DNA from 3 places in the Mesorhizobium sp. CCNWLY176 genome. Region 3 is predicted to be linked to each of the others. Evidence: predicted binding sites of a transcription regulator. Region 3 holds the regulator's gene; each other region holds the start of a gene.
The links. The regulator LexA, encoded in region 3, represses DNA repair genes until DNA is damaged. The targets are predictions, from matches to a motif close to TGTTCNNNNTGTGTTCNG.
Positions count from the first base shown of each region.

Region 1: WBQ96_RS05500 (PA0069 family radical SAM protein) is a predicted target of LexA. The motif match lies at 2,403-2,420, and genes of this name have one in related genera.
Region 2: WBQ96_RS19155 (ImuA family protein) is a predicted target of LexA. The motif match lies at 2,160-2,177, and genes of this name have one in related genera.

Region 1 is NZ_JBBBDZ010000002.1:541,307-544,954, forward strand. It holds gene WBQ96_RS05485 (4-(cytidine 5'-diphospho)-2-C-methyl-D-erythritol kinase) at 1-428, shown strand, start outside; gene moaB (molybdenum cofactor biosynthesis protein B) at 432-980, shown strand; gene WBQ96_RS05495 (glycosyltransferase) at 1,002-1,508, opposite strand; gene WBQ96_RS05500 (PA0069 family radical SAM protein) at 2,494-3,648, shown strand.
Region 2 is NZ_JBBBDZ010000011.1:178,432-182,079, reverse strand. It holds gene WBQ96_RS19160 (Y-family DNA polymerase) at 1-1,469, opposite strand, end outside; gene WBQ96_RS19155 (ImuA family protein) at 1,384-2,118, opposite strand; gene WBQ96_RS19150 (nuclear transport factor 2 family protein) at 2,364-2,777, shown strand; gene WBQ96_RS19145 (hypothetical protein) at 3,018-3,648, shown strand, end outside.
Region 3 is NZ_JBBBDZ010000016.1:133,989-137,636, forward strand. It holds gene WBQ96_RS23105 (ComEC/Rec2 family competence protein) at 1-1,175, shown strand, start outside; gene lexA (transcriptional repressor LexA) at 1,196-1,912, opposite strand; gene WBQ96_RS23115 (molybdopterin molybdotransferase MoeA) at 2,095-3,300, opposite strand; gene moaC (cyclic pyranopterin monophosphate synthase MoaC) at 3,303-3,648, opposite strand, start outside.

The DNA of each region.
Region 1 (3,648 bases), on a different contig from region 3:
TCGCCCGCCCGCTTTTGGCACGCGGCATCGGCGAGATCGTCGATCCGCTGGAAAATTACCCGGCCCTGCCGCTGGTGCTGGTCAATCCCGGCATCGGCGTCGCGACGCCGGACGTATTTCGCGCGCTCGAAAGCCGCGAGAACCCTTCCTTTTCACCGCCGCCCGCCGACCCGGAGCCGGCGCATGTGATCGAATGGCTGCGCGCCACGCGCAACGATCTCGAAACGCCGGCAAAGGCGCTTGCCCCGGCCATCACCGAGGCGCTCGACGCGCTGCGCAGCACGGGTGCAGCCTTCGTCCGCATGTCAGGTTCGGGCGCCACCTGTTTCGGTGTCTTCGAAACCACGGGTGCTGCCGCAAACGCTGCAAATGCGATCGAACAGGCCAAGCCCGGCTGGTTCTCGGTCGCGACCTCGAGCATGAGATAGCCAATGGCAAACGAAACGCGCCCCTTCATCCCCGTCCGCATCGCAGTGCTGACCGTCTCCGACACGCGCACGCTGGCCGATGACAAATCCGGCCAGACGCTTGCCGACCGCATCACCGAGGCCGGCCACATGCTTGCCGCACGTGACATCGTCACCGACGACAAGGACAAGATACGCGCGCAGGTTCTGGAATGGTCGCGCAACGACGCCATCGACGTCGTCATCACCACCGGGGGCACCGGCTTCACCGGCCGCGACGTGACGCCCGAAGCGCTGGAACCCATCTTCGAAAAGCGCATGGATGGCTTTTCCGAGGTCTTCCACCGCATTTCCTACGACAAGATCGGCACCTCGACGATCCAGTCGCGGGCGACCGGCGGCGTCGTCAACGCCACCTTCGTCTTCGTCCTGCCCGGCTCGCCCGGCGCCTGCAAGGACGCCTGGGACGGCATCATTAAGGCGCAGCTCGACTACCGTCACATGCCCTGCAATTTCGTGGAAATCATGCCGCGGCTCGACGAGCATCTCAAGCGCGGCGACAAGACGGCCTGATCTTGGCCGCTCTGCTATGGGTTATTTGCGCAGCGGCGCCACACGAATTTCGGCCGAAATCCGCTTCGTCGCCAGTCCGCGCGCAACCGCTTCGGCGTCTGCCGCATAGCGCGACAGGGGAAGCGCCTGCGACTTCCTGATGACCAGCCCCTCGCTCAGTGCTGTTCTCGAGGTCAGCACGCGCGAGAAGAAGGGCTGCCTGTCCAGCCGCGAGCGGGAAAAGCGGGCAGGCATGGCCATCATCTCCATGTGGTCCTGCACGGCCTCGGTCCAGCCATCCACCAACCGCGCCCCGGGTTCCAGCAGCAGCAGCCAGTCGCTCTTGGCCTGCGCCACGCCGGCACCTATGCCGCCGGTGATGTAGTGACAGCCGGCCTGATCGGCGACCTTATGCGTCTGATCCGACGAGCCGAGATCGCACACGATAACCTCGCGCACCGTGCCCTCAACAGCAGCACCAACCAGCGACGCCAGCGTGCGGGCCAGCGCTTCCTCGTTGTTCCGGGTTTCGATTACAACCGACAGCATAATATTCGCGTAGCCTAAACTTTTACCGAGCGCCACTTCGTAATTAGCCGGTTAGGGTTCAGCGGGCTGAATCTGTGTGGCACGCGCCTGCGTTGACGATGAGCGAAGACGGAACATGCAGTTCGTCATCCCGGGCGGAACATACGCGAAGCGGATGCGCAGACCCGGGATCCATGCCGGAACATCTGTGACGGCTGCCGCGGTGCAGAACTTCTAACGCTGAAAGTGGGGAAAGATTCTCACTCGATTTCGACCCAACCCACTGTTTTCCCTCACCCCACACATTTTTTCACGCCCAATCTATCCACACCCCAAAAAACCGCCTGCATAATCCCCACATCGCTCTTGCGGGACCGGGTTCTGGAACCGGGATCGGGGAGAGCGGCGGTGACCTCCCGCCCTGGTGTGGTAGCCAGGGCCCCGAGGGCCCGACACAGGCCGGCGTCCTGCGGCCGCATGCTCTGGCTGGAAGCTTCAGGTGAAAGCCTGTGGCGGAAAGATCAAGGGCAGATCGCGCAGGATGCGGAGAACCCGCGGCGTCTTGTCCATGGAATGTACATGGAGCGGGCGTTGTGACCGGCCGACTTCGGGACAAGCACCGAGCGGGGTGCAGAAGCTGCGCCACGTATTTTACACTAGGAAGGCACGGCCATGCGCCCCGCTTCCCGGCTCTTTGACAATGGCCAGATGCGAAAGCAGGCGTGGCGATGATGAAGCGCGCCTCTCCTTCTCCCCTTGTGGGAGAAGGTGGCCAACCCGAAGCGGAGGTCGGATGAGGGGTGTTGGACGGAGTGTGGACGCCGGAATTTCTTCCAACACCCCTCATCCGTCTTGGCGCTGCGCGCCAATCCACCTTCTCCCACAAGGGGAGAAGGAAAGGGACCTAATTCACAAAGTTCTTGCTTTGTTCTCATTTTCAAAATAGGAATAGTTTCATGAACGGCGCGATTCGCGCCCCCGCAAAACCCGGTTGGAGAACAGCGGAATGGAACCGATTGCACGCGCAGATGTTGCGGCTTTCAGGAACGGAGGTTCCGCGATGGCCAATGCGATGATCGAGGAAAGCGGCATCCGAATTCACGACGAACGCCGTCGTGGCCGCGCTGCCGGCATCAATCCGACCGGCCGGTTCGAGCCGGTGACGCGTCACGTCTTCGACGATGGCTGGAACAGTTTTGAGGAACTGCCGCCCTTCAAGACGGAGGTGCAGACCGAAAAGCCGCGCACCATCATCACCCGCAACACCTCGCCTGACATTTCCTTCGACCGTTCGATCAATCCCTATCGCGGCTGCGAGCATGGCTGTGTCTATTGCTTCGCCCGGCCGACCCACAGCTACATGGGCATGTCGCCGGGGCTCGATTTCGAATCCAAGCTGTTCGCCAAGCCGGATGCGGCAAAGCTGCTGGACAAGGAGCTTTCCAAGGAAGGCTATCAGGCCCGCACGATCGCCATCGGCACCAACACCGACCCCTACCAGCCGATCGAAAAGCAGTGGCGCATCATGCGCGAAATCCTGGAGGTCCTGGAGGCGCGCAACCACCCGGTCGGGATCGTCACCAAGTCGGCGCTGGTCACGCGCGACATCGATATCCTGTCGCGCATGGCCGAGCGTGGGTTGGCCAAGGTGGCATTGTCGGTGACAACACTGGACCGGATGCTTGCCCGCACCATGGAGCCGCGTGCTTCGACGCCGACCAAGCGCCTGGAGGCCATTCGCCAGTTGAGCGATGCCGGCATTCCGGTCGGCGTGATGGCCGCGCCCATCATTCCCGGTCTCAACGACCAGGAGATCGAGCGCATTCTGGACTCGGCTCGTGCCGCCGGCGCGCGCGAGGCAGGCTATGTCATCCTGCGCCTGCCGCTGGAGGTCAGCCCGATCTTCAAGGATTGGCTGCTGCGCCACTATCCCGACCGCTACCGGCACGTCATGTCGCTGATACGCTCGATGCGCGACGGCAAGGATTACGATGCCGAATGGGGCAAGCGCATGAAGGGCACTGGCCCCTATGCTTGGCAGATCGGCCGCCGCTTCGAAATCACCGCGCGCAAGCTCGGGCTCAATGTCGAGAGAAAGCAGCTGCGCACCGACCTGTTCGTCGGCGTCGAAAAGAAGAACGAACAGCTGATGCTGCTTTAG
Region 2 (3,648 bases), on a different contig from region 3:
CCATCACCGGAACGAAAAATCCAGAAGCGTTCTCCCGCATCGTCCTCGACCTGAAAGTAATCCCTGACGGCAATCAGTTCGGCGTCGCGTTTCCACCATTCGCCAAAGACACGCTCGGGTCCGTCGGCACGACGTACCCGGCGGCGGATACCGCGCCATGTAAAGGAAACCGGGGGATGGTCGGGCAGAAGAGCGACCGTATCGATCGCCTCAGGCTTTGCAAGCAGCCGTGAAGGACGCGGCCAGCACCCGGGCCAGCTTGCTTCTGTCTCCGGGGCCATCGCGGGAATGCGGGCGACCGAGCGTTCAGGGACGTCACTGGCAACCGATGTTACACGAAACAACCTTTGCTCACCGACGCGATTGGTGAGGATATCAACAAGTCCGGAAACATCGGCCACGGGATCGTCGATCAGGCTTGTGACCTGCTGTTTCTGCTCGAAAGGTTCAACCGCCGTCGCAGCAAGCGTCATGATCTCGATGCCAAAGCCTGGCTCAATCGTTTCGATCTTGTCGCAGACCAGGCGCGTAAGACGCTTGGTGTCACGTACCGGCAATGCTGTACCGACGCGAATTGCCTGCACACGATTGTCGACGCGATGGCAGACCAGATCGAGGCGGCGTACGCCAACGCCGCGTTCTTCAAGGCGTTTGCAAAGCTCGGTGACAAGCTTGCCGATGTAGCGAGCAATCGTCTCGGCAGCACCGATCGGTTCGGCAAAGGCGCGTCGAACCTCGATCATGTCAGGTGGACGGATCGCATCGATTGGTTCGCGCGTGTCGCCGACCGCCTGATCGATGCGACGGCCAAGCTCGGGGCCAAAGCGCAAAGTCAGAGGTGCCCGCGGCTGTGCAAACAGATCAGAGGTCGTTCGAAATCCAAGAACCTGCAGGCCTGCGACAATATCTGATGACAGACGGAGTGCCGCAACCGGCAGCGGGCTGATTGCGGCCAAGCTCTTGCCGGGTTCGACAATCGAAATGGGTTCGCCCGCGTATCGAGCCACTGCATGGGCTGCACCCCAAGTGTCGGCGACAGCCGTCCTTGCGGCAATACCCGAGCCCGACAGGCGATGAATCATGTCGGCCAGCATTGCCCCTTCGCCGCCATGGAGGTGATCGCTTCCTGTTGTGTCGATGACTATCCCGTCAGGGGGGGCCGAGGCTACGACCGGGGCATAACGCTGCAACATCCATATCGCGAGACGTTCAAGGGCAGCCGCGTCGGCGTCCGGTTCGCCATCGAGGATGAGCAACCCAGGCACAAGCACCTGAGCCTTGGCAACAGGCATTCCGACGCGCAATCCGGCGCCATGGGCGGCGGCATCGAGTGCCTGCACGATCCGCCTGCTTCCGTCCCGGCCGACCAAAACCAATGGCTGGTCAGGCGGAGGCGAAGCGTCGCCCGAGTTCCTTCTGATGCGATCCGTTGGCCAGGTGGGCAGGAACAGCGAGACGACCCTTGTCATCGCACCCCTCCAACTCGAAATCCGCACTTTCGCCCGCACGAGCCCGGATTAACTCCACCAGCCAGCGTGCGCGGCCCACGCCCGGAACGGGCAGGGGAGTGGATGGCAGAACCGAGATGCGCCACCTTGTGACTGCTGCGGTCGGTTGCCCGAAATCGGCTGCTTCTGTCTGTCGTCGCCAGCGCCGCAAGGCGATGGCCAGAGTTCCAGATGCCTCCGCGGCAAGCTGAAGTCGCCGGGAGGCTGTCATTGTGAGATGCGCCACCTCGGCAATCGCAGCTCCAAGGCCTCCGTGACGTAGTCCTTCCTCGAAACAGGCAAGCACTGCTTTTTCGTCTCCGGCTTCGACATAGATCACCCGGTCCGGCGGCAGGCCTGCCTGGGCCAGTGCCGGCGCAAACAAATCTGGTCTCGTGATGCACCAAAGAATCTTGCCTTTCGTGCGAGCAGCGATACCGGCAACAAATAAAGCTGCAGCCGCGCCATCGATCGCGCCGTTTCCACCACCTGCAACCTCGTGAAGGGCTCCAAGAGCCAGTCCGTTTCCGGGCAGGCGCGCATCCATTGCTGCGACCCCGAAAGGAAGCACCGCCTTTGCGCGCTGATTGTTGCCTTCGATATGCCCAATGCTGGCGCGCAAGGATTCCACAGCGGGATTCAGCCGCACCAAAGTAACTCGCTCAATGTGAATGTTCGCTATTTGTTCTGCTCTTTTTGTAGAAGAGTCAAGAGGGAACCTTTGATGCCCAAAGCGGTCGATGTGCAGGCGTAACCGAATGGAGGACGCACCCGAACGGCCCCGATGAAGTCGATTTCGGTTCGGCCTCTCCGGAGTGGAAAGCGGACCTGCCAGCGTGTAAACTTGGTCAGCTGGGAGCGGTATCCGAGAAAACAATGGCACTGACCACGAAGCAGCTTTTTGAGAAACAGATCGATTGTGTCTGTCGCGGCGATCGTGAAGGGCAATTGAGTCTGTACCACGAGGACATCGAGTTCAACTTTCCATTCGCAACAGACCGACCCCGCAAGATTATCGGCAGAGAGGCGTTCGTCCGAGCCATGCAGCCATTGTGGGATCAAGCGGAAGCCGCCGGCATCCACATCATTGGATACAAAGGCGACGTTCATCAATCAGCTGATGATCCAGGCGGAGTCTTCGCCGAATTTGTGCTCAAAGTATCTATGCCCGACGGCACAACGCGGGACGTCCAGTTCGTTCAGAAGATGCGCGCCGCCGAAGGTAAGATAATCTCCGTGAACGAATATTTTTCATCGGCAGACCGCGCAACGATGACGTCTTCCCGGTAAATCGTCGCAGTAGAGGCGGCTTGGGGATCGGTTTCGTTCAGCACCTAGACCTGAATACCAAGCTGTCTCGAATTTGGTGGGAAGCCGACAGTCGGGTATCGAGTTCTTGGCGTCGGCCTAGCGCCACAAGCGGACCCTCGAAGCGCGACACGCCAGTACCCCTTGGGAAGCAGAGGCAGCTATGCCGAAAGTACAGCCGAAAACAGGCGTTGGCGGCATCTCGACTGAAGCAACTACGGGGTGAAGGCGCTCGACGACGGCGGTTATGCTGAGGTCTACCGGAATTCCGCGCAATCTCTTAGGCGCGCAATGCTTGATGAGAGTATTGCTGAGCGCCTTGTTCGTGCGGAGACGGCCGGCGAAGCGTCACGAGGTTTGATTTCCATAGTATTTCGGCGTTGTACGATTTGCCTCGCTAGTCCGGCGCACTCTATATTCGTGCGCATGACAGACGATGCACCCGAAGACCGCCCCCGATATGCGCCGTCCAGCTTTATGCGGGCGCGGCGTCCCTACCTGTATTCAGACACTAAGGGCGACGTCGAGTTCGCGCTGACGCGCGAGGTGCTGGCAAACCACCTCGATACGATCACGGCGCGCAATGAAGAGAATGTCTTCGAGAAATTCGCGCGCAAGCTGGCCGCCGTCGAAATATGCCCGAACTTGCGTCCGAACACCGGCCCTAGCGGCGGCGGTGATGGCAAGGTTGACACTGAAACCTATGAAGTCAGCGCGGGGATTGCCGACCGCTGGTATATCGGCCAGCTGGAGGCCGCATCCGAGCGCTGGGCGTTTGCGATCAGCGCAAAGGAAGCGTGGAAGGGCAAGGTCCGCAGCGACGTTAAGAAGATCGTCGAGACGGATCGCGGCT
Region 3 (3,648 bases):
CGCTGATTGCCGGTTTGACCAGGCGCACGATCGGCTCCGTCGGCGCACTCGCCATGACCTCGATCATTGCCGGGCTCGCGACGACCGCATTTGGCGCCTATCACTTTCAAAGGGTCTCGCCGCTTAGCCTTCTCGCCAATCTCGGCGTCATGCCCGCCGTATCGATCCTTGTCATGCCTTTCGCCGTCGCCGGCTCATTGGCGATGCCGCTCGGCCTGGATGGTCCGTTCTTCTACGTCATGGGCAAAGGGCTGACGGCGATGATCGTCATTTCGCAATGGATATCGGATCGCTCGCCCGTCGATGCGGTCGGGCTGGTTTCGGGGCAATCCCTGGTATTGCTCACCGTCGCGCTGGTGATTGCGACCATGGCATCCACATGGCTGCGACTGCTGGCGGTGCCTTTCACGCTCGCTGGAATGCTGCTTCTGGCAGACGTTCGGGCGCCCGACATTCTCGTCTCGGAAGATGCGAGACTGGTGGCTGTACCGGTCGATGATGAAAATCTCGCAGTCAACCGCGCGCGGCCGAACGAATTCACGATCGAAAACTGGAAGCGCGCGCTGTTATCGGAAAATCTGATCAAGCCGGTCGATACGATTAACGATGCCGGCAAGAAAAAGCCAAGCCGGGAAGGGCGTCGTAATTCGTCGAACGGCACGTCCTTCGATGATTCCGCGGAAAATGAAGCAGCCGGTCTTGCATCAAGCGATACGACTATTTCGTCCGAACAATCTCCCGGAAAGCTGGCGAACTTGCTCCCCGCTGGTTTCGACTGCCACGATGGTCTTTGTCTGGCGACGCACCGATCCGGCGCGATTATCGCACACGCCGCCGATTGGCGTTCCGCGCGGCGCGCCTGCGATTATACGAGCCTTATCGTGGTCGACGACGCGACAGCCGAGGATGTCTGCGAGGAACCGGTGCCACTTGTCGTCACCAAACGCGAACTGGCCAAATTCGGCAGTGCCGCCATCTATCTGAATGGAGACATTTCAGAGCGACGCGCCGAAATCCGCTTTGCGCTGACACAACCGTATCGCCCCTGGCATACGCAGCGAGCCTTTTCTCGAGAGGCGCGCGGGTTGTCGCCATATCAACTAAGAGAAAGTAAGCCGGCGAACAATCAGTTCAAAAAGTCCAGATACTCAAATTCGCGAAGCGCCAAACCGTAACCTGGCGGCGCCGCGCATCATCAGTAGCGCCGGATCAATCCCACCAGCTTGCCCTGGACCTTCACGCGGTCAGGTCCGAAAATCCGCGTTTCATAGGCCGGGTTTGCTGCCTCCAGCGCAATCGATGCGCCCTTGCGGCGGAAGCGCTTGAGCGTGGCCTCCTCTTCATCCACCAGCGCAACGACGATTTCGCCGGGATTTGCCGTGTTGGCATTTCGGATGATGACCGTGTCGCCGTCAAAAATGCCGGCCTCGATCATCGAATCGCCTTTGACTTCAAGGGCGTAGTGCTCGCCGCCCATGATCATCTCCGGCGGCACGGAGATGGAATGCGTCTTGTGCTGGATGGCCTCGATCGGCACACCGGCGGCAATCCGGCCCATTACCGGGATTGATACAGCGGACCCGACATCGTCATTGCCGGCCACAGGGCTACGCGCAGGTTCCGGCCGACGGCCGAGGCTTCCTTCGATGACGCTCGGCGAGAATTTCGCGCGCTGCGGCGCCAGCCCGGGAGCCATGGAATCGGGCAAACGCAGAACTTCGAGCGCTCGAGCACGATTCGGTAGTCGGCGAATGAACCCGCGCTCTTCAAGAGCCGTGATCAACCTGTGGATGCCGGATTTCGACGCAAGGTCCAACGCTTCCTTCATTTCATCGAAGGAGGGGGGGATTCCGGCTTCTTTCATCCTCTCGTGGATGAACATTAGAAGCTCGTGTTGCTTGCGCGTCAGCATGGCCACCCCCGAAGAATCAAATCAAAAACAAAACCAGAACAAACACTATCTGTTCCATTTGTGTTCTGCAACCGTTTAAATTTTAATGAATATATTAACGTGGTGGAAACAATACGCGAACACTCCGACTTTGGAGACTCTCGACCGAACAGGAGCGGAACGAAAGTCTCTGAAGCTTCAGGTCAGCGAATTTTCAGGACGGTGCACGGCGCGCCGGCCTCAGCCGCCGGCGCAAAAGGCTCGCGGATAATCAATGCATTGGCCTCGGTGAAGGTCCTCAGCATCGAGGAGTCCTGGATCTCGAATGGCGTCGCAACGAGCCCGGTGTCGTCGTCTCGAAGAACGGCGCGCACATAGTCCTGACGCAGATCGTTGGCCTGCATCGCCGTGCCGAGGAACGCCTCATGAATGTCCGGCACATGGTGTCGCCCGCCAAGCCGCGCCAGCAGCGGCTTCAGGAACAGATGCGAGCAGACGAGGCTCGCCACCGGATTTCCGGGCAGGCCGATGCAGCGGGTGTGTCCAAGCCTGCCGAACATCAGCGGCTTGCCGGGCCGCATTGCAATCTTCCAGAAATCGAGGGTTACGCCTTCCTCGGTCAGCACGTCGTGGATGAAATCGTGGTCGCCAACCGATGCGCCGCCCAGCGTCACGATCACGTCAGCGCCGGCCTCCACGGCGCGCTTGATCAGCGCCGAGATGGCCTCCTTGCGATCGGGCGCGATGCCGAGGTCGAGCACCCGTGCGCCAACCGATTCGGCGATCGCTGCCACGCCATAGCTGTTGGAGGCGATGATCTGGTCGGGGCCTGGTTCGCTGCCCGGCGGCAAAAGCTCGTCGCCGGTGGCGATGATCGCCAGCAGCGGTTTCTTCACGACCGGCAGGCGAGGGTGATTGGCCGCTGCCGCCAGGGACAATGCGCCGGCATCCAGAACCCTGCCTTTTTCAAGCAGCAGGTCGCCTGTGGAAAAATCGAGACCCTTGCGCCTAATGTGCCGCCCGGCATCAACCGTTTCGGTGACCTCAACGGTCTTGCTATCGAGTTTGCGGGTATTCTCCTGGATGACGATGGTGTCGGCACCGTCCGGCATCGGCGCGCCGGTAAAGATGCGCACGGCCTGATGCGGCTCTACTTTGCCGGCAAAGCGCCGCCCGGCCGGAGCTTCGCCGATGACATTCAGCGTTGCCGGGACATTGGCGACGTCAGCACTGTGCACCGCATATCCGTCCATGGCGGATGCGTCGAACGGCGGCTGCGTGCGCAGCGCTCGGACAGGTTCGGCCAGCACACGGCCTGCAGCCTCGGCCAAGGGCACAGACTCTGCATTGCCGGGACCGGCGCCATCGAGCAGGCGTTGCAGGGCGTCGGTGACCGGCAGAAGCGCCATCTCTATGCACCAGCCCGGTAATCGCCGGATTTGCCGCCGGTCTTCTGAACCAGTCTTATGCCGGAAATGACCATGCCGCGATCGACGGCCTTGGCCATGTCGTAGATGGTCAGGCAGGCGACGGAAGCCGCAGTCAACGCTTCCATTTCGACGCCGGTTTTGCCGGTCACGCGGGCAAGTGCGGTCACGCGCAGGCCGGGCAAGGAATCGTCCGGCTCGATATCGACCGAAACCTTGGTCAACAGCAGCGGATGGCAGAGCGGGATGAGCTCATGCGCCCGCTTGGCCGCCATGATGCCAGCGATACGCGCCGTGCCGAGCACGTCGCCCTTCTTGGCATTGCCCTCG